4 regions of the Bacillus sp. C28GYM-DRY-1 genome follow, and region 1 is predicted to be linked to each of the others. Evidence: riboswitches for the same ligand, from Rfam matches in the RefSeq annotation. Region 1 holds a riboswitch; each other region holds the start of a gene.
What was found. A riboswitch is a leader RNA that binds a small molecule or an ion and turns the genes downstream of it on or off. The one in region 1 is predicted to bind S-adenosylmethionine.
Positions count from the first base shown of each region.

Region 2: another riboswitch for S-adenosylmethionine. It lies ahead of metN (methionine ABC transporter ATP-binding protein MetN); the one in region 1 lies ahead of metK (methionine adenosyltransferase).
Region 3: another riboswitch for S-adenosylmethionine. It lies ahead of Q3W56_RS00445 (phosphoadenylyl-sulfate reductase); the one in region 1 lies ahead of metK (methionine adenosyltransferase).
Region 4: another riboswitch for S-adenosylmethionine. It lies ahead of metI (cystathionine gamma-synthase/O-acetylhomoserine thiolyase); the one in region 1 lies ahead of metK (methionine adenosyltransferase).

Region 1 covers NZ_JAUMKF010000009.1:120,944-129,025, reverse strand. The annotation lists gene Q3W56_RS10855 (alpha/beta hydrolase family protein) at 1-42, shown strand, start outside; gene Q3W56_RS10850 (DUF2584 domain-containing protein) at 94-336, shown strand; gene pckA (phosphoenolpyruvate carboxykinase (ATP)) at 375-1,958, opposite strand; SAM riboswitch class I at 2,158-2,295, shown strand; gene metK (methionine adenosyltransferase) at 2,463-3,665, shown strand; gene asnB (asparagine synthase (glutamine-hydrolyzing)) at 3,814-5,712, shown strand; gene alaP (alanine permease AlaP) at 5,849-7,240, shown strand; gene Q3W56_RS10825 (gamma carbonic anhydrase) at 7,505-8,020, opposite strand; gene ytpA (phospholipase YtpA) at 8,069-8,082, shown strand, end outside.
Region 2 covers NZ_JAUMKF010000005.1:50,167-58,248, reverse strand. The annotation lists gene sufC (Fe-S cluster assembly ATPase SufC) at 1-495, opposite strand, end outside; gene Q3W56_RS06895 (YuzK family famiily protein) at 689-826, opposite strand; gene Q3W56_RS06890 (carboxymuconolactone decarboxylase family protein) at 1,019-1,396, opposite strand; gene metQ (methionine ABC transporter substrate-binding lipoprotein MetQ) at 1,481-2,305, opposite strand; gene metP (methionine ABC transporter permease MetP) at 2,319-2,987, opposite strand; gene metN (methionine ABC transporter ATP-binding protein MetN) at 2,980-4,005, opposite strand; SAM riboswitch class I at 4,111-4,217, opposite strand; gene Q3W56_RS06870 (SCP2 sterol-binding domain-containing protein) at 4,332-4,676, opposite strand; gene Q3W56_RS06865 (thioredoxin family protein) at 4,784-5,104, opposite strand; gene Q3W56_RS06860 (toprim domain-containing protein) at 5,106-5,468, opposite strand; gene Q3W56_RS06855 (YusG family protein) at 5,547-5,783, opposite strand; gene gcvH (glycine cleavage system protein GcvH) at 5,839-6,222, opposite strand; gene Q3W56_RS06845 (arsenate reductase family protein) at 6,289-6,645, opposite strand; gene fadE (acyl-CoA dehydrogenase FadE) at 6,755-8,082, opposite strand, start outside.
Region 3 covers NZ_JAUMKF010000001.1:88,971-97,052, forward strand. The annotation lists gene pyrF (orotidine-5'-phosphate decarboxylase) at 1-542, shown strand, start outside; gene pyrE (orotate phosphoribosyltransferase) at 539-1,171, shown strand; SAM riboswitch class I at 1,316-1,421, shown strand; gene Q3W56_RS00445 (phosphoadenylyl-sulfate reductase) at 1,586-2,287, shown strand; gene cysP (sulfate permease) at 2,299-3,363, shown strand; gene sat (sulfate adenylyltransferase) at 3,412-4,560, shown strand; gene cysC (adenylyl-sulfate kinase) at 4,573-5,166, shown strand; gene cobA (uroporphyrinogen-III C-methyltransferase) at 5,265-6,038, shown strand; gene sirB (sirohydrochlorin chelatase) at 6,041-6,826, shown strand; gene sirC (precorrin-2 dehydrogenase) at 6,807-7,295, shown strand; gene rqcH (tRNA modification protein RqcH) at 7,334-8,082, opposite strand, start outside.
Region 4 covers NZ_JAUMKF010000003.1:155,153-163,234, reverse strand. The annotation lists gene Q3W56_RS04600 (DUF819 family protein) at 112-1,302, shown strand; gene Q3W56_RS04595 (GNAT family N-acetyltransferase) at 1,373-1,918, shown strand; gene metC (cystathionine beta-lyase) at 1,946-3,118, opposite strand; gene metI (cystathionine gamma-synthase/O-acetylhomoserine thiolyase) at 3,111-4,232, opposite strand; SAM riboswitch class I at 4,300-4,422, opposite strand; gene Q3W56_RS04580 (esterase family protein) at 4,590-5,312, shown strand; gene Q3W56_RS04575 (YjcG family protein) at 5,349-5,864, shown strand; gene Q3W56_RS04570 (GNAT family N-acetyltransferase) at 5,868-6,290, shown strand; gene Q3W56_RS04565 (hypothetical protein) at 6,366-6,620, opposite strand; gene Q3W56_RS04560 (ATP-dependent helicase) at 6,740-8,082, shown strand, end outside.

The sequences.
Region 1 (8,082 bases):
CGTATCGTGCGGCAGCTCACGCAATGGATGAAAAACCGCTGACGGTGAAATATGTTATGATAAAGCAAAAAGAGAACGAAAGGGGATTTCACGTTGGGAATGCCTGTTGAATTTAATACACTGATTGTGACAAAAGGAAAAGAAGTTCGCATAGATGAAAATATATTCACGTTAGAGAAAGACGGATACCGTGTGTATCCGATGGAGATTCCGATGGATGTGCGCAAAACAAAGTTCGGCGAAAAGTCAGGCACAGCTGAAGTGCAGAAACTTCAATGGGAAGGCGGCCGGACCATTATTACGTACAAGCTGACTTCTTTGCATTCTGTCAATTAAAACAAGCCAAGAGCGTAATTGCTCTTGGCTTTTGCTTTTTAAACGAGAGGGCCGCCTGCCAGTGCAATGGCATCTGTATGCGCGAACTTTTTAAAATTTTCTTTGAATTCATTTGCGAGATAGACAGCCTTTTCTCTGTATTCTTTCTTGTTGCTCCACGTGTTTTCAGGCTGAAGGATTTGATCAGGAACGCCAGGAACATGGACCGGTATATGCAGGCCAAAAATATCGTCAGTCATCGTATCTGTATCCTCTAATTTGCGTTCAATCGCTGCTTTGACCATTGCTCTAGTGTAAGAAAGCTTCATGCGTTCGCCTGTACCGTAGCCGCCGCCGGTCCAGCCGGTATTAACTAAGAAAACGTCTGCACCGTGTTCATCGATTTTTTTGCCGAGCATTTCAGCATAGACGTGAGCAGGAAGCGGCAGGAACGGTGAGCCGAAGCATGTGGAAAACGTCGTCTCAGGAGATGTCACACCGCGTTCGGTTCCGGCTAGCTTGCTCGTATAACCGCTCAAGAAATGATACATCGCCTGCTCCTTCGTCAGTTTGCTGATCGGGGGCAGGACTCCGAATGCATCAGCCGTCAAAAATACAATTGTTGACGGGTGGCCTGCCATGCTTGGTGTCATGATGTTGTCAATCATATGAATCGGGTAAGCCGCACGCGTATTTTCGGTATAGAAGGAATCATCATAATTGGCTTCTCGTGTATCTTCATCAACAACAACATTTTCGAGAACAGCCCCAAAGCGGATCGCGTTAAAGATCTGAGGCTCCTTTTCTTCGCTTAAATGAATGCACTTGGCGTAGCATCCGCCTTCAATATTAAAGACGCCTGTGTCAGACCATCCGTGTTCATCATCGCCGATCAGTTTGCGGTCAGCATCGGCTGAAAGAGTGGTCTTGCCTGTTCCAGACAATCCGAAGAAAAGGGCAACATCGCCTTTTTCACCGACATTGGCAGAGCAATGCATAGATAAAATATCTCTTTCAGGGAGCAGGAAATTCATAATGGAGAAGATGGACTTCTTCATTTCTCCGGCATACTCTGTTCCGCCAATTAAAATCGTCCGTTTTTCGAAAGAAACAATAATAAAGGTTTCGGAATGGGTGCCGTCTGTTTTTGGATCCGCTTTGAACTTCGGAGCAGAAAGAATGGTAAAAGGCTGTTCAACTGTTTTCTTATCATTGCCTTCCGGGCGGATAAACAGCTGTCTGGCAAATAAATTGTGCCATGCGAACTCATTTACGACGGTGATCGGCAGTCTGTATTTTTCATCTGCGCCGGCAAATCCTTCAAAAACAAACAACTCATCTCGCTGTTTCAGATAGCTGACGACTTTCGTGTACAGCCGCTCGAACGCTTCTTCTGAAATCGGCTGATTCACCGTTCCCCAATCGATCTTATTCTTCGTGCTTTCTTCCTCCACGATAAATTTGTCTTTAGGAGAGCGTCCTGTATAAGCGCCTGTTGTCGCCCGAACAGCACCCGTAGAAGTTAACATCCCTTCGTTCCGGGAGAGTACTTTTTCTGTAAGCTGTGCTGCTGATAAATTATGACGCACATTTGGGCTTGTTAATAAGGCTTGTAAATCAGCGGTTAAATCAACTGAGTTCATATATGAAACCTTCCTTTACCGTTTTTTGTGTTTTACTAATTGTGAATTAGTATAACATATATTTTCAAATAGTCTATACTATTTAACGTTTTTTGTGTGTGCGTTTTCCAATGTTTTCCCTCAATACAGGCGCCTATTTCTTCTGAATCATATTGACATTGCAAACCCTTTTACGATAAGATATTTCATTGAGCGGATACTCTTATCCCGAGCTGGCGGAGGGACAGGCCCTATGAAGCCCAGCAACCGGTTTCTCTGTTATTTATTATGTGAACTGTGTGAGACAACCAAGGTGCTAACCTGTTGCAAGGTTGTATGATTCCTTGAGCGATAAGAGTGAAAGGCACAAAGACCAAACCCTTTCCTCGATGGAAAAGGTTTTTTTATTTCATAAATATGCCAATTAACATTCTCTAATATAACGTTACATTGTATAAGAGGGAGCGAGTTCCGTATCATATATACAAGGTCTTTCGGGAGGCCTTGTGCAGGAGGAAGCAAATCATGAGTGAAAATCGTCGTTTATTTACATCAGAATCTGTTACGGAGGGGCATCCGGATAAAATCTGTGACCAGATTTCTGACAGCATTTTAGATGAAATACTAAAGAAAGACCCTAACGCGCGTGTTGCTTGTGAAACGTCTGTGACAACTGGATTGGTTCTTGTCAGCGGAGAGATCACAACATCTACGTATGTTGACATTCCGAAAACGGTTCGTCAAACCATTAAAGAAATCGGATACACACGTGCGAAATACGGATTTGATGCGGAAACTTGTGCAGTTTTAACATCAATTGACGAGCAGTCTGCCGATATCGCGATGGGTGTAGACCAGGCGCTTGAAGCCCGTGAAGGCACAATGAGCGACGAAGAAATTGAAGCGATTGGTGCGGGTGACCAAGGTTTAATGTTCGGTTACGCGTGCAACGAAACGAAAGAGCTTATGCCTCTTCCAATTTCACTTGCTCATAAATTGGCCCGCCGCCTGAGTGAAGTCCGTAAAGAAGATATTCTTCCGTACCTTCGTCCTGACGGCAAAACACAGGTAACGGTTGAGTATGATGAAAATAACAAACCTATCCGCATTGATGCGATTGTTATTTCAACTCAGCATCACCCTGAAATTACGCTTGAGCAAATCCAGCGCAACATTAAAGAACATGTGATCAATCCGGTTGTTCCTGAAGAGCTGATTGATGAAGAAACAAAATATTTCATCAACCCTACGGGACGTTTCGTTATCGGAGGCCCTCAAGGGGATGCGGGACTTACAGGACGCAAAATCATTGTTGATACGTACGGCGGCTATGCACGCCACGGCGGAGGCGCGTTCTCTGGTAAGGATGCAACGAAGGTAGACCGTTCTGCAGCTTATGCAGCGAGATACGTTGCGAAAAACATCGTTGCGGCTGAGCTTGCTGATTCCTGCGAAGTACAGCTTGCTTACGCGATTGGTGTTGCACAACCTGTATCAATCTCAATCAACACATTCGGTTCCGGAAAAGCTTCTGAGGAAAAACTGATTGAAGTTGTCCGCAATAACTTTGATTTACGACCTGCCGGCATTATCAAAATGCTTGATTTACGCCGTCCGATCTACAAACAAACTGCTGCGTACGGCCACTTTGGACGCCACGATGTTGATCTTCCGTGGGAACGTACAGACAAGGCGGAGCAGCTGCGTAAAGAAGCGTTAGGAGAATAATTTTATAGCCGCTTACTGGTTAAGCGGCTTTCCCTTTTTTATGTTGTATTCATGTTTATTTTTTTACATAACCGTGAAACCAAATACTATTCCCAGCGTCTATAAATAGGGGTTCAATGATGACAATTTTAATTATGGAGGCAATACTATGTGTGGATTTGTCGGGGTTTTTAACAAGCATCCGTTAGCTCAAACCGCTGATCAAGAAGAACTAATCAAACAAATGAACCAAATGATCGTTCACCGCGGTCCTGACAGTGATGGATATTTCCATGATGAGCACGTTGGATTCGGATTCAGACGGCTCAGCATTATTGATGTAGAAAATGGCGGACAGCCTTTATCATATGAAGATGAAACATATTGGATTATCTTTAACGGAGAAATCTATAACTATATTGAACTGAGAGAAGAACTTGAAGCAAAGGGGTACACATTCAACACGGATTCGGACACAGAGGTTCTTCTTGCGACATACCGTCACTATAAAGAAGAAGCGGCGTCCAAACTCCGCGGTATGTTTGCCTTTCTGATTTGGAATAAAAACGATCATGTGCTTTATGGAGCAAGAGATCCATTCGGCATTAAACCGTTGTACTACACAACGATCAATGATCAGGTTTATTTTGCCTCAGAGAGAAAAAGTTTAATGGTCGCTCAAAATGATATTGAAATAGATAAAGAGGCATTGCAGCAATACATGTCTTTCCAATTCGTTCCTGAACCAAGCACGCTTGATGCCGATGTGAAAAAAGTGGAACCGGGTTCACAGTTCACAATCCGCCCGGACGGTGATATTACATTTAAAACGTATTTCAAAGCAAACTTTAAGCCAGTTCAAACTGAAGAAGACAAGCTTGTAAAAGAAGTGAGAGACGCGATCTACGATTCTGTAAACGTTCATATGAGAAGTGACGTTCCTGTCGGTTCATTCCTGTCTGGCGGAATTGATTCTTCCTTTATTGTATCCGTTGCAAAAGAATTTCATCCAAGCTTAAAAACATTCTCTGTCGGATTTGAACAGCAGGGCTTTAGTGAAGTCGATGTAGCGAAAGAAACTGCAGCGGCACTTGGCATTGAAAATATCAGCAAAGTCATTTCGCCTGAGGAATACATGAACGAGCTTCCGAAGATCGTATGGCATTTTGATGATCCGCTTGCAGATCCGGCAGCGATTCCTTTGTATTTTGTTGCAAAAGAAGCGAAAAAACATGTAACGGTTGCTTTATCAGGGGAAGGTGCGGATGAGCTCTTCGGCGGATATAACATTTACCGTGAGCCGCTTTCGCTTAAACCGTTTGAACGCATTCCGTCAGGCCTGAAAAAGATGCTGCTGCACGTTGCAGCTGTTATGCCTGAAGGCATGAGAGGAAAGAGCCTGCTTGAGCGCGGCTGTACTCCGCTTCAAGATCGTTATATCGGTAACGCGAAAATTTTCGAAGAATCTGTCAAAAAACAGCTGCTGAAGCATTATGATCCGAATCTTTCATATCGTGATGTGACAAAGACTTACTTTACAGAAAGCAGCTCATACAGCGATATCAACAAAATGCAGTATGTCGATATCCACACTTGGATGCGCGGCGATATTTTGTTAAAAGCGGATAAAATGACGATGGCGAATTCTTTGGAATTGCGTGTGCCGTTCTTGGATAAAGTCGTATTTGACGTCGCTTCTAAAATTCCTGATGAGCTGAAAACGAAGAATGGCACAACGAAGTATCTTCTTCGCAAAGCCGCTGAAGGAATTGTGCCTGAGCACGTATTAAACCGCAAAAAGCTTGGTTTCCCTGTACCGATCCGTCATTGGCTGAAAAACGAAATGAACGAATGGGTGCGGAACATTATTCAGGAAAGCCAAACGGATGCTTATATCCACAAGGATTATGTTCTTCAACTCCTTGAAGACCATTGTGCGGACAAGGCTGATAACAGCCGGAAAATCTGGACTGTACTGATCTTTATGATCTGGCACAGCATCAATATCGAAAAACGGTACATGCCTGAAGAGCTGAGCCATCAGCCTAAAGAAGTCATCTTTGTGTAACAAGCAACAAGGCTTTCGATTAATCGAAAGCCTTGTTATTATCCTTTTATTTCTTCATCATCATTGATTTACCCAATCCACACGGAAAATTCAGAAAAATGATTTATTGATATTTTTTTCTAGGGGAGAAGAAAGCATGCAAAAACAAAAACAAGAGCTGCACCGCGGACTCGAAGAAAGGCATATTTCTTTAATGTCTTTAGGAGCTGCCATAGGGGTGGGATTGTTTCTCGGCTCCGCATCAGCTATTCAATTAGCGGGTCCGGGTATTTTGGGAGCGTATGCCATAAGTGGGATGGTCATGTTTTTTATTATGAGAGCGCTTGGAGAAATGGCCATTCAAAAACCAGTCGCTGGCTCTTTCAGCCGCTATGCCCGTGATTATTTGGGACCGCTTGCAGGCTATTTAACAGGGTGGAACTACTGGTTTTTATGGGTTGTAACCTGTATGGCTGAAATCACTGCTGTCGGAATTTATATGGGGTACTGGTTTCCGGACGTGCCAAACTGGGTTTGGGCACTATCGGCGCTGGTCATTATGACGGGTGTTAATTTCCTGGCTGTCAAAGCTTACGGAGAGCTTGAATTTTGGTTCGCTTTGATTAAAATTGTCGCGATTTTATCTATGATTGCTGTCGGTTTATTGATGATCATCGCAGGGGTCGGCAATGGAGGCATCGCAACTGGAATCAGCAACTTGTGGAACAACGGAGGATTTCTTCCACATGGAATAAAAGGGGTTTTATTGTCACTGCAAATGGTGATGTTCGCCTATTTAGGGATTGAAATGATCGGGGTGACAGCTGGCGAAGTGAAAAATCCGCAAAAATCGTTAGCCAAGGCAATTGATACGGTATTTTGGCGTATTTTGATTTTTTATGTAGGCGCTTTATTTGTCATTATGTCTATTTACCCATGGCAGGAAATAGGCTCACAAGGAAGCCCGTTTGTCCTCACATTTGAAAAGGTGGGCATTCCATCGGCAGCAGGCATCATTAACTTTGTCGTCTTAACAGCCGCGCTGTCTTCATGCAACAGCGGCATTTTCAGCACAGGGCGGATGCTGTTTAATTTAGCGGAGCAGGGTGAGGCGCCGCAAGCATACGGGCAGCTGACGAAAGGCGGTATTCCGGGTAAAGCTGTTCTGGCTTCAGCGGGCGCTTTATTAGTCGGAGTGCTGTTAAACTATGTTGTTCCTGCAAAGGTGTTTACTTGGGTCACAAGCATTGCGACATTCGGAGCGATTTGGACGTGGGCAATCATTTTGCTTTCTCAAATTAGATACCGGAAAAGCTTGCGGCCAGAAGAAAAGAAACACTTAAAGTACAAAATGCCTTTCTTTCCGTTTACGTCTTATGTATCATTGGCATTTTTAGCATTTGTCGTGATTCTTATGGCTTACAGTCCTGATACAAGAGTAGCCGTGATTGTCGGACCGATTTGGTTTCTTATCTTGCTTGCTGTTTATTATGGAAAGGGTTTTCATAAGAAAAACGCGGCTGATGCCAGCGAACGAAATATCAGCTGACCAAAAGAGAAAGAGCTCCCAGCGGGCTCTTTTTGTGTGTGCTCATAGAAAATAGAGAACAGGAAAGAATAGGAATATAATTTTTGCAGAGGCAGCTTACAATTGCGGAACATGTTTTATGATAAGATAAAAGTCATACGTTTGATGCCGGATGTGAACGTTTTATGGAGAAAACAAAACCCGAACTGTCATTACGTCCGGGTCAGCAATGGTTATTGCTTTCAAACATAATTTGAAAAATGGTAAAGTAAGACGAAGCAGGTCTTATGCTTTTTGAAGTGATTTATAGTATTGGCCCTTTGTTACATATTCCGACCGTATTCTATGCATATCTTGTCGGTCTTCTTCGGTCAATGGGCGGATGACTTTTGCAGGACGGCCAAAAGCGAGATGGCCAGGCGGAATGATCTTTCCCGGCGGGACAAGACTGCCGGCACCAATAAAGGCACCTTCGCCAATCTCGGCTCCGTCTAAGATGATTGAGCCCATGCCGATTAAGGCGTTCTTGCGGATAACAGCGCTATGAAGTGTAACCTGATGGCCTATCGTGGCGTCATCTTCAATGAGAAGCGTCCGGTTCGGGCTTTGATGGAGGCAGCTTAAATCTTGTATATTGACTCTGTTTCCGATTCTAGTCGGCGCGACATCTCCCCTTATGACAGCAGAAAACCAAATGCTGGACTGTTCTCCGATAACGACATCACCGGTAATTGTTGCATTATCAGCTACAAAGGCTGTTGGGTGGATATCTGGCATGTGTTCCTTATAAGGGTAGATCATAGTATTCATCCTTCTTTCTCTATTTAAATTTCGTATGAGGTGAAGAGCATGTGGACCTGGAA
Region 2 (8,082 bases), on a different contig from region 1:
TTCAATCATCATTAATTGAAGGATCTCGTTGCGTTTTTTCTCCCCGCCTGAGAAACCTTCGTTAAGGTAGCGCTGAGCCATTTCAGGGTCCATTTCAAGGAACTCCATGTTTTCGTCCATTTTGCGGATGAATTTCATAAGAGAAATTTCATCGCCTTCTTCTCTGCGCGAGTTGATTGCTGAGCGAAGGAAGTCAGCATTTGTCACACCGCTGATTTCACTTGGGTACTGCATCGCAAGGAATAAACCTGCCTGCGCCCGCTCGTCCACTTCCATCTCCAGTACATCTTTGCCGTCAAGCGTGATGCTGCCTTTTGTTACTTCATATTTAGGATGCCCCATAATCGCAGCTGATAAAGTGGATTTACCAGTTCCGTTCGGCCCCATTACAGCGTGGAACTCTCCGCCTTTTATTTCAAGGTTTACACCCTTTAAGATCTCTTTCCCTTCGATTTCAACGTGAAGATCTTTGATCGTTAATGTTGAAGCAGCCATATCTATACCTCCAAAAATATATAATCATTATTCTCATTTTATTCTCATTCTAATTTTATAACAAATGAAAAGTAAATACAACTTTTTATCGTGCCTCGCACATTCATCAAGTTTAACAAAGATCAGCACTTTATTAAAGCGATTGAAAAAGAAAAAGAGTGGATTCCCACCCTTTTTTAAAAGATTGATTTTCTCAATAAGCTCCCGCAGAAATCCGCTTGCTCTTTTCATAATCAAGCTCTCTCTGCCGCTCTACTTTCATTCTTGTTTCCAGCCGGCGTCCGTATTCCTCGTATCCAATTCCATGAGACAGCTGCATCGCTTTTTCCATTTCTGACGTATAATCGAGGTCCAGTCTATCCTGGCTGCTACAAATAATGAATCAATCCTTTCATATATTTGCTTCTATTGTATCAGCGCTGCAGGTGATGCCGCAAAAAGGATATGGCTTGAAATAACGGCACATGAGACGAAAGCATCCTTTTAGATCAAATGAGTATGGTTTTTCGGAATATTCCTTCTCTTAATGCGTGGTGCTTCCGAATTCCTCTATGCACTGCTGGACGACTGTCACGCCTTGGCTAAGAGCCGCGCCGCCTCCAAATGCCGCTGCCACACTAACGGCTTCGAGAATGTTTTCTTCTGTCGCTCCCTCATCAAGACAGCCTTTTGTGTGATAGATCATGCAATATTCATCCTGGGCATTGATGGCGATTCCGAGGGCGATCAGCTGTTTTTCTCTTTCAGTCAGAGAATTGCCGGCAAAGCATTGTTCAGTAAACTCGTTAAACTTTCTTCCCATCAGCGGCATTTTTTGTTCAAATGTGCCTAAACCTAATTTATATTGTTTTAGCGCGTCCTGCATGCTTCCTCTGTCTTGATTCAAAGAAAATCCCTCCATCTGTTTAACATTCCTTTTTATTATGAACAGCTTTTAGGAAAATACCCGAAAAAAACCCCGGATTTCTCATCCGGGGTTTCAGTCTTATTCAGATACAGGAAGCACAGCTCCGTCATATTTTTTCTCGATGAAGTCTTTGATCTCTTTAGAATGAAGAACTTCCATCAGCGCTTTGATTTTTGCAGAATCTTCTTCGCCTTTTCTTACCGCAATGATGTTAGCGTATGGGTTGTTTTTCGTGGATTCTACTTCAATCGCGTCTTTTTTAGGATTTAATTTATTTTGGATCGCATAGTTTACATTAATGAAGACCGCGTCTCCTTCTTTGTTATCATATGCTTTTGCCGTTAATTCAGGCGCTACTTTCTTGAATTCAAGGTTTTTCGGGTTTTTCTTAATGTCTTTCAATGTTGCGTCAACTGTTTCCACTTTAGAATCAAGTGTGATTAATCCTGCGTTTTCAAGCAGTGCAAGCATACGGCCTTGTTCAGCGACGTTGTTTGTCAGGATAATTGTCGCACCGTTTGGAAGGTCCTTCAGTGATTTGTATTTTTTAGAGTAAATACCGAATGGCTCTAAGTGAACAGCTCCGGCATTCACAAGTTTGTAATCAGTGTTTTCTTTCATTTCTTGCTCAAGGTAAGGAATGTGCTGGAAGAAGTTCGCATCCACTTCTTTATCAGCTAAAGCTTTGTTGTACATCTTGTAATCACTAAGCACTTTCACTTTCAGCGTGTAGCCTTTTTCTTTTAACAATGGTTCAGCTTCTTTTAAAATTTCCGCGTGCGGTGTTTTTGTCGCTGCAACCACAATTTCTTTCTTGCCGGATTCAGCGCCGTTATTTGAACCGCAGGCAGCCATAACCCCTGCAAATACAAGCAGTAATGCACCAAAAAATAGCTTTTTCAATGTAAATCCTCCCTTATCGTTTGTCTATCATATTTGTGATTACATCACCAATGATTTGAATAATAAAGACGATGATTAAAATAAACACAGTGGCAACGAAGGTAACATCAGCATTATTAGACTGATATCCTTCTACGTACGCAAGGTTTCCAAGGCCGCCTGAACCGATGGCTCCGGCAATTGCCGTTGAGCCAATCAAAGCAATGGCCGTAACCGTGATACCAGAAATAAGAGCCGGCATAGACTCCGGAAGCAGGACTTTAAAAATAATCGTAGACGTCTTAGCGCCCATTGATTTAGCGGCTTCAATCACACCTTTATCCACCTCGCGCAATGCGATTTCTGCAAGACGCGCGTAAAACGGTGCCGAGCCGATCACCAGCGCCGGCAATGCGGCGTTTGGCCCTAAGATCGTACCGACTAAGAACTTCGTAAACCCTAACAGCAAAATAATTAAAATAAGGAATGGAATCGATCTGAATACGTTGACAACGGCCGCAATCACAGAGTTGACCGCTTTATTTTGCCAAAGGCTCCCTTTGCTTGTCAGGAAGAGCAGCAAGCCGAGGATCACCCCGATGACAAAAGCAAACAGTAAAGAAATCAGCGTCATATAAAGTGTTTCATATGTCGCGTTCCATAACTCAGTTAAATCAACGTTCGGGAAGTATTTTTCAAACATTCGTGATCACCTCTGCTTTTACCTGTTTGTCATTAATGAACCGGATCACGTTTTGCACTTCTTCCTCGTCTCCATCAATATGGATGAACAGGGAACCGTAAGCGCCATCCTTCGTCTGCGAGATTTTCCCTTGCAGAATATTGACGCTAACATTGAAGTTTCTGATCATCTCTGTAATCAGAGGCTGTTCAGCCGAATCACCGACAAATGTGAGCTGTACCGTTTTTCCTGATGCTGTTTCATCTAGAAGGTGCTGAAGCGTTTCTTTCGTTTCTTCCGGCTCTGTCACCTGCTGAACAAATCGTTTTGTCATGTCTTCCTTCGGATTTTTGAAGACATCAAGAACTTCGCCTTCTTCCACAACCTTTCCGTTTTCCATGACAGCGACTCTGTTGCAGATTTTGCGGATGACGTGCATTTCGTGTGTGATCAGCACAATCGTCAAACCGAGTCTTTCATTAATATCGGACAAAAGATCCAAGATTGAGTCTGTTGTTTGCGGATCTAAAGCTGATGTCGCTTCATCACAAAGGAGAACCTTCGGATTGTTGGCAAGCGCTCTGGCGATTCCGACACGTTGCTTTTGCCCGCCGCTCAGCTGAGACGGGTAAGATCTCTCTTTTCCTTCTAAACCTACCAGTTTAATCAGTTCATTGGCACGCTTGATCCGCTCGCTTTTTTTCACCCCGGCAATTTCTAAAGGAAACATGATGTTATCTCTGACAGTTCGCGACCAGAGCAAATTGAAGTGCTGGAAAATCATACTGATGTCATGGCGCGCTTTTCTTAAATCGCGTCCGTTTACTTCATTAATCTTCGTTCCCGCCACTTCCACGGTGCCTGAGGTTGGTTTCTCAAGTCCGTTCAGCAGACGGATTAAGGAACTTTTACCAGCTCCGCTATATCCTATAATTCCAAAAATCTCACCTTTTTTAATAGAAAGCGAGACATTTTGGACAGCATTGACATCTCCGTGTTTCGACTTATAAACTTTTGAAACATCTTGAAGATTGATCAAAGCAATCACCTGCCTTAACACTATTCTAAGAAATCTTCCGGGTTTTTCTGCAAAAGAAAAGCCTTTCTGCACACTTGAGCAGAAAGGCTTATATAAAATGCCTTCCTCTCATCTTTCAAAGCAGACCGCTTCGTGTGAATTGGCACCATTTCAACAGCGTTGATGGTTGCCGGGCTTCATAGGGCACTTCCCTCCACCTCTCTTGATAAGAGAAATATATAGTCTTTTTCGTCCGGAAATTCTTAATGTAGAATAGCATGGCGCATGATTACATGTCAATAAAATAAATGATGTCAACTTTTACTATTATAATAATTTCTTATTTTTTAATTCTTTAAAATTCTCTGGAAAAATCCGTTTGTCAGCCAGAGAATGGCTTCTAGTTTTAACAGGGCTCTGAATGACCCCTTCACTTTCAGGCTTCCGCTCTGAATCAGGTATTGAAGGGAAATGTCTCCGTGCAATAAATGAATGATTTCTGCTTGGTTTCCGTAAAAGGTCAGGTTGGACGTTTGGGGCGAAGAAATTTTTTTCATTTCTCCCTGTTCGTTTATTGAGACGGTTAAGGCTTCTGTTTCTCCTTGGAAGGTAATAAGCAATGTTGAAGCGTTCAAAAGGGGTTTTAAAAACAGATGCTGATACTCATCTTCTAAAACTTCCGCTTTCTCCATATGTACAACCTCCTATTTGTTGGTCATACATACACATTTCTCTTTTTGGCGCACGAACCCCTTTATAAAACGAACGACAATTTCATTGGATTGGACAGAGAAATATGTCATAAATGGGATGCGGAAGATGATTTTTGTTTAATCAGCTCATATAAATAAGAAACAGAATGAAAAGCATATCCTCTTTCAACCACTTTTCCGCCTTTAAACAGCAGAAAACAAGGAACGCTTTCAATTTGATACGCTTTTGCGAATGTCGGAGAGTAATTGACATTGTTTTTATAGAAGGCGACATCAGGCAGCATTTCTTTCACCACTGTCAGCATTTTGCTTGCAAGCTGGCAGGTGCCGCAAAACGGAGTATATAAATAAAGGAGATACACATCATCAGCAATGTGCTCAAGCTCATGTTCTTGGAGTTCTTTCATGCTATACACCTCGGGATTTTCTTTCAAGAAAAATAGTATGGACATTTAAATTCGCGCGCAGCAATACAGAGGCGACATGGTGCCTGGGCGCAGACGCTACTTCCTTATAGGCTCTGTCGATATATAGATGGCAGGCTTCGTTAAATTCTCTTTTCAGCTGTTTTCTTAATTTCTCGCCTGATTCATCAGCATCAACTAATATATAGACGTCTTTATCGTAAAGCTCGTCAGCCAATTCCTCAAGCTTCAGCTGGCTGATTGTTCCGTTGGTGCAGATAATGCGCACTGGTTCATTCAGGACGCTTTCAATTTTCTCTTTATCTGTTTTCCCTTCGACAATCATAACCTTTTCCAGCTCATCCATCTTCATCTTCTTCACCTGCCGCGTCATAATTTGAAACGTTCAGATTGTAAAAGAAGGCAGTGAAATTCACCGCCAACATTAACACCAGCCGTTTTCGTAGTCACAATCCACGTATTTTTCGTCGTTTCCTGAGACCACATCAGCTGTCTTATAAAATTTCTCATTTTCAAAGGAATAACCGGACTTAAGCTCATATTCATTCATGCTTATCATTTGGCCGATCATCTCATTTTCATGATATAACGAGAGCCGGCCATTTTGAAAGCGGCCTGTCACATCATTGGTGACATCGAGCTTTTGTTTGCTGAAAGCCATATTGGACACCTCCCATAACGTTAGCGTGTCCAATTGCCTTTGCAGCTATCCTGTTTTAGTCTTCTTGTGTCATCTCTTCGTACTGCTCTGGTGTCATCAGTTTTTCAATTTCAGAAGCGTCAGACGGCTCCACGACGATCATCCATGCTTTTTCGTACGGAGATTCATTGACGAATTCCGGACTGTCATCAAGATCTTCGTTTACTTCCACAACAGTTCCGTTAATCGGTGCATAAAGCTCAGATACCGTTTTAACGGATTCAACGCTGCCGAATGGCTCGTCCGCTTTGATTTCAGCGCCAACTTCAGGAAGTTCGACAAACACGATGTCGCCTAGCTCAGACTGGGCAAAATGCGTAATTCCGATTCTGGCTTTTTCTCCTTCAACTTTTACCCACTCGTGTTCTCCTGAGTAACGCAAATCTTTAGGTATGCTCAATTGAATCCCTCCATTTTTTACAGCACTACAATAAGAAGATAACATACTTTTCAAAAAAAAATTACATTAAGCCCAGTTTTCTTCAAATTGGTCTTCTTTAAATCCGACTGTCACTTTTTCGCCGTCTGTTGTAAGCGGGCGTTTAATCAGCATACCGTCTGAAGCCAGCAGTTCAAGCTGCTCGTCCTCCGACATGTGATACAGCTTTTCCTTGAGATTCAGCTCGCGGTATTTCATGCCGCTCGTGTTGAAAAATTTCTTGAGATCCAGCCCGCTTTTTTCATAAAGCGCTTTGAGTTCTTCTTTAGTTGGAGGCTGCTCTGCAATATGTATTTCGTTTATTTCTTTCCCATGCTCTTCAAGCCATTTCTTTGCTTTGCGGCACGTTCCGCATTTAGGGTACCAGTAAAAAGTTAACGACATCTTCTTCCCCCTCAATAAAATAATCGAGGTTATTTTAACACAGTTTGTTTTAAAAACCTAAAACAGTGCTTTTTAAAAAAAGCTCCGCGCATGCGGAGCTCTCAGGCAATCAGACAATATATTTTTCAGCCTCAAAAACGCCCGCTGCCGCTTCGCGTTTTTTCTGAATGACGTTTTTAGGTGTGACACGCGTGAGCTTGCGCAGAGCGGAAAGCATCATGCGAAGCGAATCTCCTTCTTCCATTGCGATGAGGGATTCCTTCGCGTGCGCTTCAATTTCGTTAAAGGCTTCTTGAACGAAAATTTCAGTATACAGCACCTTTTGCGCCGCTTTTTCTGCGCCTTGCGCGGCAATGGCCTTTTCCGTTCTGAGCACGGCTGATTCCATTGCGTACACATTGCTGACGATATCCGCGACGTTGACGAGGATTTCTTGTTCGCGATCGATGGCTTTTCCGTATTTTTGCGCAGCGAGACCGGCAGCGAACAGCGCGATTTTTTTGGCTTGCTTGACGATATATTTCTCCTGCTCTAATACGCCGCTGCCAGGCTCTTCTGGCATAAGCATCATGAGTTCTTCCTGCAGCGACTGTGCTTTTTCAAATAGAGGCAGTTCGCCTTTGAGCGCTTTTTTCAGAAAGGTGCTTGGCACGATTAACCGGTTGATTTCGTTTGTGCCTTCAAATATTCGATTGATCCTTGAATCCCTGTAGGCTCTTTCTACTTCGTACTCCTGCATAAAACCGTAGCCTCCATGAATCTGCACGCCCTCATCTACGATATAATCAAGCGTTTCAGAGCCAAAGACCTTATTGAGAGAGCATTCGATGGCATATTCGGCAATTGACTTGGCAATTTGCCGGCCGTCCTTAAGATCTTCGGCAGTAAACTGGCTCATATTGTCTTCAAACAGCCCAACAGTTCTGTACACAGAGCTTTCCATCGCGTACAGCCTTGATGCCATTGTCGCAATTTTTTCCTGGGTCAGCGAAAAGCTAGCAATCGGGGTTTTAAATTGGCGACGCTGATTTGCGTATGCCGCAGACAGCTCGATTACCCGTTTAGATGCACCGATTGTTCCAACCGCCAGCTTGTAGCGGCCGATGTTTAAAATATTAAAGGCGATATGATGCCCTTTGCCGATTTCTCCAAGCAGGTTTTCTTTTGGCACTTCAGCCTGGTCTAAAATGAGCGTTCTTGTCGATGATCCTTTGATTCCCATTTTCTTTTCTTCCGGACCCGTGGATACACCAGGGAAATCTTTTTCTACAATAAAAGCCGAGAACTTGTCGCCATCCACTTTCGCGTAAACGACAAATACATCAGCAAAGGCAGAGTTGGTAATCCACTGTTTTTCCCCGGTTAACACGTAATGCGTTCCTGCTTCATTTAGCACGGCTGTTGTTTTTGCCCCAAGCGCATCAGAGCCAGAGCCAG
Region 3 (8,082 bases), on a different contig from region 1:
ATTTAAAGCTTCATGACATCCCGACCACTGTAAACAAAGCGATGAAGCGCCTTGCTGGTCTCGGGGTGGACCTCGTCAATGTTCATGCGGCCGGAGGCAAAAAAATGATGCAAGCAGCCCTGGAAGGCTTAGAAGAAGGAACGCCGTCCGGAAAAAAACGCCCGTCACTTATCGCGGTAACCCAGCTGACAAGCACATCTGAACAAATGATGAAGAATGAACTGCTAATCGAAAAGCCTCTGATCGACACGGTTGTGCACTACAGTAAGCTGGCAGAAGAAAGCGGGCTTGATGGAGTGGTCTGCTCTGTTCATGAAGCAAAAGCCATTTACCAATCGGTGTCGCCTTCATTTCTGACTGTCACTCCGGGGATCAGGATGTCTGAGGACGCTGCGAATGACCAAATTCGCGTAGCGACACCTGCAATTGCAAGAGAGAGAGGGTCATCAGCGATTGTGGTAGGACGCTCGATTACAAAAGCGAAAAACCCAGTAAAAGCCTATGAAGCTGTCAGACTCGAATGGGAGGGAATCAAATTATGAAACAAATCATCGCAAAACATCTATTAGACATCCAAGCTGTATGTTTACGCCCGAACGAGCCATTTACATGGGCAAGCGGCATTTTATCGCCAATCTACTGTGACAACCGCCTTACGCTATCTTTCCCAGAGGTCAGAAATGATGTCGCCTCAGGCATCAGCAAGCTTGTCGAAGAGCATTTTCCTGAAGCTGAAATGATTGCTGGAACAGCAACAGCCGGTATTCCTCATGCTGCTCTGGCGGCTGACCGATTGAATCTTCCGATGTGTTATGTGAGAAGCAAGCCGAAAGCGCACGGAAAAGGCAATCAGATTGAGGGAGCTGTTCAAAAGGGGCAAAAAACTGTCGTCATTGAAGACTTAATCTCCACAGGAGGAAGCGTACTTGAAGCTTCGGCAGCTTTACAAGCGGCTGGCAGTGAAGTGCTCGGTGTCGTCTCGATTTTCACGTACGGGCTCCCTAAAGCGCGGGAAGCATTTGCAAAGGCAGAACTGCCATACTACTCTTTAACAGATTATGATACGCTTACAGAGGTCGCGCTTGAAAACGGAAATATTCATTCAGACGATCTGGAAAAGCTGAAAACGTGGAAACAAAATCCCGAGTCAACAGATTGGTTTAAAAAATAACAAATAAATTCCGGTGATGTGCAGAGGCTTTAAAGCCTTGCTGTACTTGAAATCAGGCCACTCGGCCTGTTTTTTTATTAATCCTATAAAAAAAGTCGGGTTGACTTATGTTAGAATTGTGCTAAAATTTACTACAAATCTAAAAACTTATCAAGAGCGGCTGAGGGACTGGACCTATGAAGCCCGGCAACCTGCATAGTTTGTAAGGTGCTACTTCCAGCAAAATGAATTCCATTTTGAAAGATAAGGGCTACATGCTGTTCCTGTCTTTCTTTCCGCCGGATTGGAAGTTTTTTATTTTAAGAGGAAAAAAAGGCTGATTTTGATACAGCAGCCGCGCATCACATTACAATTGGAAAAAGACAACCGGCAGAAAGCTACTGTTTGTTTGTCTCCGAAAGGAGGAAAGAAGAAATGTTAACGTACGATAATTGGGAAGAACCAACGATTACATTTCCGGAAGACGATCCTTATAAAGGAGCGCTGTCAGTTTTAAAGTGGGCATACGGCCATTACGGCAATCAGCTTGTTTATGCCTGCAGTTTCGGAATTGAGGGAATCGTTCTGATTGACTTAATTTATAAAGTGAAAAAAGACGCAGAGATTGTGTTTCTTGATACAGGGCTTCATTTTAAAGAAACCTATGAAACGATTGAACGAGTGAAAGAACGGTATCCAGGTCTTAATATCATCCTGAAAAAACCAGACCTTACCCTTGAGGAGCAAGCCGAAGAACATGGTGACAAACTGTGGGAAAGAGAACCGAATCAGTGCTGCTATCTTAGAAAAGTTGTCCCTTTAAGAGAAGCACTGTCAGGACACCCAGCCTGGCTTTCCGGTCTGCGCCGCGATCAAGGGCCGAGCCGTGCCAATACGAATTTCTTAAACAAAGATGAAAAATTTAAATCAGTAAAAGTATGCCCGCTTATCCATTGGACTTGGAAAGACATTTGGAGATACACTTCCCGGAATGAGCTGGACTACAATCCGCTTCATGACCAAGGATATCCAAGTATTGGCTGCGCGCCTTGCACGGCTCCTGCTTTTACCGCAGAGGATTTACGTTCAGGCAGATGGAATGGTATGGCGAAAACAGAATGCGGACTGCATGAATAAGGAGCTGCAAAATGGAACTAGCCGCTATATTATTTAGCTTGTTTTTCGCGATGAATATTGGTGCAAGCGGCGCTGCAGCTTCGATGGGAGTTGCTTACGGCTCTGGAGCCATCAAAAAGAAAACCTACGCTTTGATCCTATGCGCAGTCGGTGTGCTGGCCGGGGCGGTCATTGGCGGGGGAGAGGTTGTAAAAACCATCAGCTCCGGGATTATTCCCGAGCAGACGATTACACTGACGATTGTTTGTATTATTATTGGAGCCGCTGCGCTGTCGCTCTTTACGGCTAATCTCCTCGGGATTCCTTTGTCGACAAGTGAAGTTACAGTCGGCGCAGTTGTCGGTGTGGGAGTGGCTTACAAAGTATTGTTTGTGAACAACCTGCTGGTCATTGTGTCTTTTTGGGTTTTCGTCCCGCTGTTCGCTTTCGGTTTTACCTATTTTGTATCTAAGCTGTTTCGTTATTTTAAGATTGAAATTACATCTTCTAAAAAGCAAAAAATCCTTGGCATAGTTTTGTTAGGTGCAGGATTTTTTGAAGCATTCTCTGCCGGTATGAACAATGTGGCAAATGCCGTTGGCCCGTTAGTAGCGGCCGGTGTGCTGGATGTAACGAAAGGAACCTTGTACGGGGGAGCTTTTGTTGCTCTTGGCGCGTTGTTACTAGGTCGCCGGGTGTTAGAAACAAACGGGAAGAAAATTACGAGATTCTCAAAAGGAGAAGGCATTCTCCTATCCGGTACAGGAGCCGGACTGGTAATCATCAGTTCTGTATTTGGGATGCCGGTGCCATTGGCGCAAGTCACGTCATCCTCTATTATCGGAATAGGCATGGCAAAAAACGGTCCGAACGTGTTCCATAAACAAGTTGTTCAAACGATGCTGAAGGTATGGATCGTATCGCCGTTTTTATCTTTATCAATTTCTTATCTGCTTGTATCCTTGTTTTTAAAAGCGGATTATTATTCAATCTTTATCATGGTAAGTGTGCTTTTAGCGGCGGGCGGTGCCATCAGCCTGATGAAGGCCATACGTAAAGAGAGACGCTCGGTCCACGAACAAGGCGGGGGAATCTGACCATTAATCTGAGTTATTTTATATGTTAACTAGGAGGAAATCGATATTATGAGCTTAGCACCACACGGAGGAACATTAGTAAACAGAGTAGATGAATCATATGATGTGAGCAGCATTCAAAAAGAAATTGAACTCGATTTGATTTCTTTTGCAGATTTGGAATTAATAGGGATAGGTGCATACAGCCCGATCGAAGGCTTCTTTAATGAAAAAGATTACGTATCTGTTGTCGAAAGCATGCGTCTTTCTTCCGGCGTTGTCTGGTCCCTTCCAATTACGCTTCCGGTTGATGCGCAAAAAGCAGCGGAACTGTCAGTCGGTGAAACGGTAAAGTTAACGTATGAAGGAGAAACATACGGCGTTATCCAAATCGAAGACCTGTACGTGCCTGACAAACAAAAAGAAGCTGTCAATGTGTATAAAACGGATGAGCAGGAGCACCCGGGTGTTAAAAAGCTTTTCAGCCGCGGCAATACATACGTCGGCGGACCAATCACATTGATGAAAAAGGCTTCAAAACAGTTCCCTGAGTTTACGTTTGAACCGGCGGAAACAAGACGCCAGTTTGCGGAAAAAGGCTGGGAAACCATTGTTGGTTTCCAAACAAGAAATCCTGTTCACAGAGCGCATGAATACATTCAAAAAACGGCTCTTGAAACAGTAGACGGCTTGTTCTTAAACCCGCTGGTAGGTGAAACAAAATCTGATGACATCCCAGCTGATGTGCGGATGGAAAGCTACCAAGTGCTTCTTGACAATTATTACCCGAAAGACCGTGTGTTCCTCGGTGTCTTCTTAGCAGCGATGCGTTATGCAGGACCGAGAGAAGCGATTTTCCACGCGCTTGTCAGAAAGAACTACGGCTGCACGCATTTCATTGTCGGCCGAGATCACGCAGGTGTAGGTGACTATTACGGAACGTACGAGGCGCAGGAACTGTTTGACACATTTAAAGCTGAAGAGCTCGGGATTACACCGCTGAAATTCGAGCACAGCTTTTTCTGTGAAAAATGCGGAAATATGGGGACAGCGAAAACGTGCCCTCACGGCAGAGAACACCACGTCATTTTATCAGGAACTAAGGTAAGAGGCATGCTGAGAGACGGTGTGCTCCCGCCTGCAGAATTCAGCCGCGCAGAAGTTGTAGAAGTGTTAATCAGAGGGATGAAGAAAAAAGAAGAAGCAGGCGTATCTTAAGGGGGACTGGCAGTGACAAATCGCGATATCGTATGGCATGAAGCCTCTATTACAAAAGAAGAATACCAGCAAAAAAATAAGCATAAAAGCTCCATTCTCTGGCTGACAGGGTTGAGCGGTTCAGGCAAATCAACTATTGCCAATGCCGCTGCGAGAGAATTGTTTGAGCAGGGCTACCAAGTCATTGTGCTGGACGGGGATAATATCCGTCACGGCTTAAATAAGGATCTTGGTTTTTCTGACGAAGACCGAAAAGAAAATATCCGCAGAATCGGAGAGGTGGCAAAGCTTTTTGTTCAGCAGGGCACCATTGTGATTACTGCTTTTATCTCTCCTTTCCGCGAGGACAGAGAACAGGTTCGCCAGCTTGTAGAAGCAGGCGAATTCAATGAAGTATACATTAAATGCGACCTCGATATTTGTGAACAAAGAGATCCGAAAGGGCTTTATAAAAAAGCAAGAAACGGAGAAATCCCGTTCTTTACAGGAATTGATTCTCCTTATGAGGAGCCGGATGCACCGGAGCTCGTTCTTGATTCAGGACAGTATGACCGTGAAGCGTGCAAAAATCAGCTGATCGAGTTTGTCAAACAAAAATTGAGCTAAATATGATCTGCTGTGTTCTTATCAGATGCCGTAATGCAAGCGAGAACAACATCACAGCAAATGTTCTGGAAGAACTCGAATAGATCGGGGGAAATACGATGGGGAAAGTATATATTGTAGGAGCGGGTCCCGGTGACCCTGATCTGCTCACAATTAAAGCGCTAAAAGCCATTGAAAAAGCTGATGTCATTTTATATGACAGATTAGTCAATAAAGAGATTTTACAATATGCCAAAGAGCAAGCAGACCTGATCTACTGCGGGAAGCTTCCAGATTTTCATACGATGCAGCAGGAAACCATCAATCGATTTCTTGTAAAGTATGCGCAAAAAGGGAAAACCGTTGTCAGACTGAAAGGCGGAGACCCTTTTGTGTTCGGAAGGGGAGGGGAAGAAGCGGAATGTCTCTCTGAAAACGGAATTCCGTTTGAAATCATCCCCGGCATTACGTCAGGAATTGCGGCAGCGGCTTATGCCGGGATTCCTGTTACTCATCGGGATGCGGGCTCTAACGTCGCTTTTGTAACGGGTCATTATAAAAAAGACGAAGATTTTGAGGAAAAGTGGAAAGCGCTGGCTACAGGAATTGATACACTTGTCATCTATATGGGTATCAAAAACGTGCAGCAGATTGAAAGAAAACTTCTTGAAAACGGCCGGGACGGTTCTACGCCGGCAGCCTTTATTCACTGGGGAACAACGGATAAGCAAAAATCTGTTTTTTGTACAGTTGACACTCTTTCAGAAACGGTGATAAAAGAAGACATTAAAAATCCGAGTTTAATTGTCATTGGAAATGTTGTAAATTATCACTATAAGCTGGAATGGTTTGAATCTGAGCTGAAAAAACACGATTTAAGCGAGGCGTTGTAAGAATGAAACAAGCGATTTTATATGTCGGTCACGGCAGCCGGGTAAAAAAGGCGCAGCAAGAAGCCGCAGCCTTTTTGGAAGGATGCAAGGTGCACGTTTCTGCGCCTGTACAAGAAATCAGCTTTTTAGAGCTTCAGGAGCCGACAATTGAGACAGGGTTTGAAGCATGTGTGAAGCAAGGCGCCACTCATATCGCAGTGGTGCCTTTGCTTCTTTTAACAGCTGCGCATGCAAAACATGATATTCCGGAAGAAATTGCGCGTGCTGCATCCCGATATCCTTCAATCCGTATTTCATATGGGAAGCCGATCGGGATTGATGTAGAAGTAGTCAAGGCTGTATATCACCGAATGAAGGACATAGGTGTTCCGTATGAAAATGCAAGAGTTGTGCTTATCGGAAGGGGAAGTTCAGATCCCGACGTAAAAAGAGACGTAACCGGAATTGCCAATCTTCTTCAACACATGATTCCGGTCAAGGAAGTCATCCCGTGCTTTTTGACAGCGTGCGATCCGAATTACAAAGAGGTTTTTTCAAAACTTAAAAAAGATGACGGCGTGACAACCTTTGTTGTTCCCTATTTGCTTTTTACCGGCATGCTGATGAATGAAATCGAACGAGAGGTTCAGACATTAAAGGCTGATAATCCGAATGTCTACCTTTCTTCTTATATAGGATTCCACCCTCATGTGAAAAACGCATTTTTGAACCGTGTGAGAGAAACTGCTGAAAATCCTGAGGGACAATTTGATTTTGACGGAGGTTCATATGCTCCCGCTGCACATTAGCTTGGAAAAAAAGAAGGTTGTCATTGCGGGCGGGGGCAGCATCGCTCTCAGAAGGCTGAAAACGGTGCTTTTTGAGGGAGCTGATATTACGCTTGTCAGTCCGGATGTTGAACCGGAAATCAAGCAGATGGCAGAAAGCGGCCGTATCAGATGGGTCAGCCGTGCGATTGAAGAAGAAGATTATTTCGATGCTTTTTTGATTATTGCCGCGACGGATAATGCGGCAGTGAACAAAGAAATTGTTCAAACTGCTTCACCTTTTCAGCTTGTTAATTGTGTCAGTGACGCTGAGCTTGGCAATGTGTACATACCGAAAATCGTAAAAAGAGGGCATGTTACGGTGTCTGTTTCTACAAACGGAGCCAGTCCAAAGCATACAAAGGAACTGGCTGGAAAAGTGGATAAGCTGATTGACGGCGATTTTGTAGATGAAGTTGACAGGCTTTATCAGGTAAGAAGAAAGAAATAAGCCAGAGCATACAATGCTCTGGCTTTTCTTTGTGCGGCTCAGCTTTTTCTCAGCTTGATGACAGTATCTGCATCAGGTGTGACAAAGACGGTGTGCTGGCTGTCATAGGTGACGAAGCCGGGCTTCGCGCCGTTCGGTTTTTTAACATGCCTGATTTTTGTATAATCTACAGGCACTGAACTTGAATCTTTAGCCTTTGAAAAATAAGCTGCAATTGTCGCTGCTTCGATGATTGTTTGCTCATCCGGTTCGCTGCTTCTGATTACAACATGGGAGCCAGGAATATCCTTCGTGTGAAGCCAAATATCGTCTCTGGCCGCCGCTCTTGTTGTTAAATATTCATTTTGGCGGTTGTTTTTGCCCACTAAAATTGTCAGGCCTGCGGAAGATTCATATGTTTCTAAAACCGGACTGTGCGGTTTTTGTTTTTTCTGTCCTTTTTGCTGCTTAGGGCGTAAATATTTGCCCTCCACAAGCTCCTCCCTAATTTCGCTGATATCTCGAGGAGAAGCGGACGAAAGCTGCTGAATCAGCTGATCAAAGTATTCGATCTCTTCCTGCGCCAGCCTGATTTGCTCCTCGACAACTGCGACCGAATTTTTCGCTTTCTGATATTTCGTGAAGTAGGCCTGAGCGTTTTCAGAAGGCGTTTTGTTCGGGTTTAAAGGAATCGTGACAGTCGGGCTTTCCTCATCGTAATAGTTGATGACCTCAGCCTGTTTATCACCTTTTTTCAGCATATATAAATTAGCAGTTAGCAGCTCCCCGTAAAGCTGAAATTCCTTTG
Region 4 (8,082 bases), on a different contig from region 1:
CCTCCTCAATCCGTCAACTGCTTTTTTTAAAAAACCTTTTTTTCGGACTTGCTGTTTCGTTCCTCGGCTATTATAATATGTCTAATTTTCTAACAATAGGGGTGGTGGGGTTTGGGTTCTTTGATTTCTTCTGATGATGTTTGGGTATTGTGGGGATTTATTGCGGTGTGGGCGGCAGTGAGCATCGGGCTGGAGCAGCGCTTTAAGTGGGCGTCCGCTGTGTCCGGAGCGATCATTGCGCTTTTAGGTGCTATGGTGTTTACAAATATAGGAGTTCTTCCTGTTGAATCGCCTGTGTATGATACTGTTTGGTCTTATGTGGTGCCGCTGGCGATTCCTCTTTTGCTGTTTCAGATCAATGTGCGCCAGATTTTTAAGGAAAGCAGGCGTTTGCTCTTTATTTTTCTGATTAGCTCCGCTGGCACTGTGCTTGGGAGCATTCTCTCTTATTTTCTATTCAAACAGCATATTCCTTATCTCGATAAAATCGGCGGAATGATCAGCGCCTCTTATATCGGCGGCGGGATCAACTTTGCGGCGATGGCGGCAAAATTTGAGACGCCGGGGGAATATGTGTCGGCTACCGTTGTGGCTGACAATGTGATGATGGCGATTTTGTTTTTTATAGTAATCAGTATTCCTGCAGTTCAATGGTTTCAGCGGCATTATGCTATGCCGTTTGAAGAAAAAGTAAAAGCCGATGGAAAGAGCGGAAACAGTGCAGAAAGCTATTGGAAACGGAAGGACATTTCCTTAAAGGATATCGCTTTTAATGCCGGTGCTGCTTTTGCGCTTGTTGCGGTTAGTGTGAAGATTTCCGGCTTATTTAAAAGCCTTTTTTCTCATCCCCTTTTGACCGGAACGCTTGGCGATCAGTATCTGATGCTTACGTCTTTAACTGTTCTCATCATTTTTCTTTTCCCGCGTTTTTTTGAAAGGCTTAATGGATCTCAGGAGCTTGGTACCTTTTTGATTTATTTGTTTTTTGTAGTGATTGGCATTCCTGCAGATCTGCGCTTAATCGTTACCAATGCGCCTCTTATTCTATTATTTGTGTTTATCATTGCGATTAGCAATTTAACTGTTTCCTTAGCCGTCGGAAAATTGTTCCGCGTGCGGCTTGAGGAAATTCTGCTCGCTGTCAACGCTGCTGTCGGGGGGCCTACAACAGCGGCTGCGATGGCAATTGCCAAGGGTTGGCGGGAGCTTGTCGCCCCGATCATGCTTGTCGGTACGCTCGGCTACTTAATTGGGAACTATGTCGGTACCTTTTTGGGAAACTGGTTTTCTTCTTTCTTATAAAAAGGATTTTTGCACTTTCCTCAGAATCATGTAAGAGGAATGCTGACATTGGAACGGAGAGATTACTGGTATGTTAAAAGGAAAAAACATCTATATAAGACCTTTAGAAGTAAAGGATGCGGGAGAAAATCTGCGGCTGCAAAGCGAAAACCGGAATTTTTTTGAACAGTTTTCCATGATACGCGCAGACGATTACTATACGGTTGAGGGGCAAAGAAAAAGGATAGCAGAGTATCAGCAAAGACTGGAGAAAGATGAAGAGTATCATTTTGGCATTTTTGCAGTGTCAGATGATACATTAATCGGGACGATTTCGCTCTTTCAAGTCATCCGCGGGGCGCTGCAAACTGCGTTCATCGGGTATTTTTTAGACAAAGCCCATAATGGAAAGGGCCTTATGACAGAGGCAGTCAAATTGATTGTTGATTTTGCGTTTCAGGAATTGAAACTGCACCGTATTGAAGCCGGTGTGATGCCCCGCAATCTCGGGTCCATGCGTGTATTGGAAAAAGCGGGATTTCATAAAGAGGGCATCGCTCGAAAAAATGTGAAAATCAACGGAAAATGGGAGGATCATCAAGTCCTCGCGATTCTGAATCATGATGATGAACAATAAAAGAAGCCGGGCCATCCCCGGCTTCTTTTAACGGATCGCCACTGGCGCAATTTCTTTCAGCGCTTGTTCGAAATCACGTTCTAAATCGTCTGCATGTTCGACCCCCACGCTAAGACGAAGCAGGCCATCTGTGATGCCGCGTTTTTCACGCTCTTCCCTAGGCATTGCCGCGTGAGACATCGTTGCCGGATAGGACAAAATCGATTCCACAGCGCCAAGGCTCACAGCAAAGACCGGAAGTGATACATTCTCTACTAATTTCTTAACGGCCTCTTTGCTTTCAAGCTCAAAAGATAGCACGGCGCCCGCTCCCGTTGACTGGCTTTTATGGGTATCGGCGCCCGGATGATCGGCCAGGCCCGGGTAATACACTCGTCTCACCGCCGGATGCTTCTGGAAAAACTCCGCAAGCCGCTGCGCTGTTTGGCTTGCTTTTTCTAAACGAACCTGCAATGTTTTTAAGCCGCGCAGCACGAGCCAGCAATCTTGTACGCCAAGGACGGCGCCGAACGCGTTTTGCAGCTTATACAGCTGCTTCCCAAGCTCTTCATCCTTGACAGCAGCCAGGCCTGACAGCACATCGCTGTGTCCGCTCAGGAACTTTGTTGCGCTGTGAAGCACAATGTCCACACCGAGATCAAGCGGCCGCTGCAGTGCAGGTGTCATGAATGTATTGTCCAAAAAGGTCAAACAGCCGTTTTCTTTTGCAAGCTGAACCACCGCTTGAATATCTGTAATCCCAAGTGTCGGATTTGAGGGTGTCTCCATATAAATGACCTTTGTATTCGGCTTGATATTCCGCGCCACTTCGTTACTATCCGTCATATCAACAAACGTGTGCTCAATGCCAAACCGGGTCAGCACCTCTGTTACCATGCGGAAGGTTCCGCCGTATACATCTTCTGTCACAAGAACGTGATCGCCCTGTGACAGCAGTAAAAATGCTGTTGAGATGGCCGCCATGCCTGAACTGAAAGCAAATCCTCTCGTTCCGCCTTCCAGTGCGGCAATTGTTTCTTCGAGCGCTGTTCTTGTCGGCGTACCTGAGCGGCTGTAATCGTATGCGCCAAACTCTTCAAATGAGGATTGGTGAAAAGTCGATGCGTGCTGGATCGGTACACTGACCGCTCCTGTTGAGCCGTCTGTTTTAAATGGATTGTGCACGAGCTGGGTTTCCAGCGTCCAATTGTGATTACTCAAATGAAACAGCTCCCTCTTTAACCTGACATAACGCCTGTTTTAAGTCTTCTTTTAAGTCTTCCTCATGTTCAATTCCAACTGAAAAACGCAGCAAACGATTGCAGACGCCATTTGCGATGCGGATTTCTTCAGGAATATCCATGTGCGTCTGTGTGGCAGGGTATGTAATAAAGCTCTCCACCCCGCCGAGGCTTTCTGCGAAACAAATGGTCTTCAGCGCTTTTAAAAACGGGTTGACCCACTCTTCTTTTTGAAGACGGAAGGACAGCATGCCACCCTTTCCGGGATACAGTACATCGGCAATTTCCTCCTGTTCTTCTAAAAATGCCGCAAGCTCCTGCGCGTTTGCCTGATGCTGGCGCATTCTGAGGCTCAGCGTTTTCATCCCTCTCATCAGAAGCCACGAATCAAACGGAGGCAGGACGGCGCCGATCGCATTTTGGTGTTGAAACATTTCCTCACCAAGCTGCTCATCCTTTACAACGACAAGTCCCGCAAGCAGGTCATTATGCCCGCCTAAATACTTGGTTGCACTGTGAATCACAATATCGGCTCCCAGCTCAAGCGGCCGCTGCAAGACCGGTGTATAAAATGTATTATCAACGATCAGCAGAAGACCGTACTCTTTCGTAATCCGGGCAATCTTTTCAATGTCCGCCTCCTGCATGAGCGGATTTGTCGGCGTTTCTACAAACACCGCTTTTGTATTCGGCGTAATCTTAGAGCGTAAACCGTCCTCATCGCTGAAATCATCATAATGAAAGGTCAATCCGTATTTTTTCCACTCGTTTTCAAACAGACGGTACGTGCCGCCATATAGGTCCGATGAAACGATCAGTTCATCTCCGCTTTTAAACAGCGCCATAATCGTTTGGATGGCAGCCATTCCTGAACTGAAGGCAAGCCCCCTCGCGCCGTTTTCTAAGCTGGCGATCGCGTCCTCAACAAGCTGGCGTGTCGGATTTTTTGTGCGGACATAATCAAATCCGGTTGATTCTCCGATCCCTCTGTGGCGGTAGGCTGTTGATAAATAAATAGGAGGACTCACTGTTCCCGTGACTTCGTCGCTTCGGTTCCCGATTTGGGCTAATTTCGTTTCAACGTGCTGTGACATATAGCTGACACCTTCCCTTTTCATAATAAAAACCCCTTCTTCATAAGAAGAAGGGGTTTAACGCTTCTTCTTATCTTCCAAGCATAAAAAACGCTTGCTGGATTTAGCACCTTGGCGTTTTGCACATATGCAAAACAAGCCGGTTGCTGAGGTTTCTAAGGGCCAGTCCCTCCACCTCTCACGATAAGAAATATCGGTTTTAATTTTCTGATTGTTTTATATTAGCGCAATTTGCAGTTTATTTCAACTCTTTTTTCTTCGAATTCCGAACCGTTTAAAGAGAGAAATTTCTAATAATTCATGGTACAATAATGGAAAACAGCAAGAAAGTCTAGTGATGTCCTGGAGGAATGTATTATGGCACCGAAAAACGGCACAGTACAAGAAAAGAAATTCTTTTCCAAAGAGCTTAACGAGGAAATGACATTGCTCGTTTATCTGCCGTCCAACTACTCCCCCCTTTATAAATACCATGTTATTATCGCGCAGGACGGCCACGATTATTTCAGGCTGGGGAGAATTGGCAGACAGGTCGAGGAATTGCTGTCCAAACGTGAAATTGACCGGAGTATTATTATCGGTGTTCCTTATAAGGATGTTGATGAACGCAGAAAAACCTATCATCCGGAGGGCTCCAAGTTTTCAGCGTATAAACGGTTCATCGCCCATGAGCTCGTACCGTTTGCGGATGATGAGTATCCTACTTATCATGTCGGCTACGGACGCACGCTGATCGGCGATTCGCTCGGAGCGACCATATCGCTCATGACAGCACTCGATTATCCGAATATGTTCGGAAACATCATTATGCAGTCTCCCTATGTTGACAAGCATGTATTGGAGGCCGTGAAGCAGTCGGACAATATCGAACACCTCTCTATTTATCACCAAATCGGCACGAAAGAAACTGACGTCCACACGACTGACGGGAACATTCTGGACTTTACAGAACCGAACCGTGAGCTGAAACAGCTGCTGGAGAAGAAGCTTTCCGATTATGATTTTGAACCATTTGACGGAGACCATAAGTGGACATACTGGCAGCCGCTTATCACGCCGGCCCTGAAAAAAATGCTTTAATACTCAATCATACTTTATTTCCAGGAGGGACATAATATGAAATACGGAATCGTTTTATTTCCATCAAAAAAACTCCAAGACCTTGCGAACTCTTACAGAAAGCGCTATGATCCAAGCTATTCCCTGATCCCGCCCCATTTGACGCTAAGAACATCGTTTGAATTGACGGAGGAGAAAGCGGATCAGCTTGTATCACATCTGAGAAACATCGCAAAGGAGTCCCATCCGGTCGTTCTCAAAATGACAAAATACAGCTCATTTGCTCCTGTTAATAATGTCATTTACATCAAAGCAGAGCCGACGGAAGAACTAAAAACACTCAATGAAAAGCTATACACCGGTGTGCTGGCTGGTGAACAGGAATACGCTTTTGTTCCGCATGTGACGGTAGGCCAAAACCTTTCCGACGATGAGCATTCGGATGTCCTCGGTCAATTAAAAATGCAGGAAGTGTCGCATGAAGAAATCGTTGATCGTTTCCACTTGCTTTACCAGCTGGATAATGGATCGTGGACAGTATATGAAACCTTTTTGCTAGGCAAAGGAGAATAGTATTTGGAAGCAGTTATCGCAAAAAATGAAAAACAAATGAAAGATGCATTTCTTGTAAGAGAAGAAGTCTTTGTCAAAGAACAAAACGTGCCTGCTGAAGAAGAAATTGACGAACTTGAAAATGAGTCGGAGCATATCGTTGTGTATGACGGCGAAACGCCTGTCGGTGCCGGAAGATGGCGTATGAAGGACGGCTACGGCAAGCTAGAACGGATTTGCGTATTGAAAAGCCATCGCTCCTCCGGCGTAGGCGGCATCATTATGAAGGCACTCGAAAAAGCGGCTTCAGACGGCGGCGCTTCCGGTTTCATTTTAAACGCGCAAACGCAGGCCGTGCCGTTTTACAAAAAACACGGGTATCGCGTTCTTTCTGAAAAAGAATTTTTCGATGCCGGCATTCCCCACTTACAAATGATTAAGGACTAAACAGCATCCGGGTCTATTGAGATCCGGATTTTTTCCGCACATTAAAAACCGTTCTCTCTGGATATGAACGGTTTTTTATACATATCGATTAATATAAGTGCCCATCCCTTTTTCTCGAAATCTCTTATAAAGAGAGCGCTTACGTTTTGTCTCGTTTACTTTTCTTTCAGCGGCTGTTTGATTCTCCTGCTGCTTTTCAAGTTCCTTGTATACCCGCTGAAACGAGACATAATTGATTTTTTCGGTTCCGGCGTAATCCTGCTTGTGTCCAATCGTCCTATTTGCATATTGAGCGTATTGCTGGTTCTGAATTTGACCTGCATATATCATGCGATACCCACCCTTCTGCTGTTCCTTTTCCCTTAAACTGACTTTTTGAAACGCGTTTCTTTTGATATGATAGTCTTTGTCTGTAATGAACACCTTTTTTTGATTGGGAGGATCCCTGTTTGAAATGCGCCCGACTGAATGATCGAACCATCCATTTACATACATATTCGAGAGAACATTACCAATTCCTCTTTGAAGAAGGAATAAAAGGACGTTTATTTTGTTCTCATTGCGGAAAACCCGTCTTGTTAAGGCTCAACATCGCCGATCCGCCGGAGTTTATCCACCGCCAGCCAGGCGATTTTCCGGCATGTGAAAAGGCCTGCGAAACGAAACCCATTAAAGAAGAGAAAAAAGAAGATGATCAGGAATTCGGTGTCTTTCGTTTACCCAAGGGAAAAGCGATCACTGATGACTCGTCTTCAGCTGCCACGGAATGGAAGCGGCCTAGAAGCATTAAACCCGGAACACCCTTTGTACAAAAAACAATAAAACCTGATACGAGTCTTTTTCCGTCTGTCGGCTTGAACTCGGATCAGCTGAAAGCTGTCACAGAAACGGAAGGCCCGCTGCTAGTGCTTGCAGGTGCGGGAAGCGGGAAAACACGGGTGTTAACGGCGCGCGCCGCCCACATGATCGAACACTTGGGCATACCGCCGGAACACATGCTGCTCGTCACCTTTACAACAAAAGCTGTCGCTGAAATGAAAGATCGTATGGCGAAGCAGTACGGATTACAGCCGGCAAAAGTGAGACGGCTTGTCACCGGAACATTCCATAGCTTGTTTTATAAAATCTTGTATCACTATGATTCTAATAAATGGAACGGCGAGCATCTGCTGAAAATGGAATGGCAGCGGGAACAATATATCAAAAAAGCACTCTATGAAGAAGGCATAGATGAGAAGGAGTTCCCCGTTGATCAGGCCTTGCAGCAGATCGGTTTCTGGAAAAACACTTATGTGCCGAATGAACGCATTCCTTTGCAAGATGAGTGGGAAAAACAAGTCTATCGTTTATATGAACATTATGAACGCCAAAAAAAAGAACACAATCAGTTTGATTTTGATGATATGGCATCCGCCTGCTATGAATTGTTTATCGATCGGCCGGATCTTCTCGAACAATATCAATCTCGGTTTACCTATATCTTAATTGATGAGTTTCAGGACATTAACCCGGTTCAATATAAAATCATGCAAATGCTCGCCAGTCCGGAGCAAAATCTGTGCTGTGTCGGGGACGATGACCAGTCCATCTACGCGTTTCGGGGAAGTAATCCGTCCTTTATTCTTGATTTTCAAAAGGATTATCCTGAAGCGAAGACGATCTATTTAACTGCAAACTACAGGTCTACGCATCCGATCGTATTCAGCGCTGATACCGTCGTGAAAAAGAACAAAAACAGGTATGCCAAAATGCTTGAAGCGGCGCGTGATGACGTCCAGGCCCCTGTGCTGTT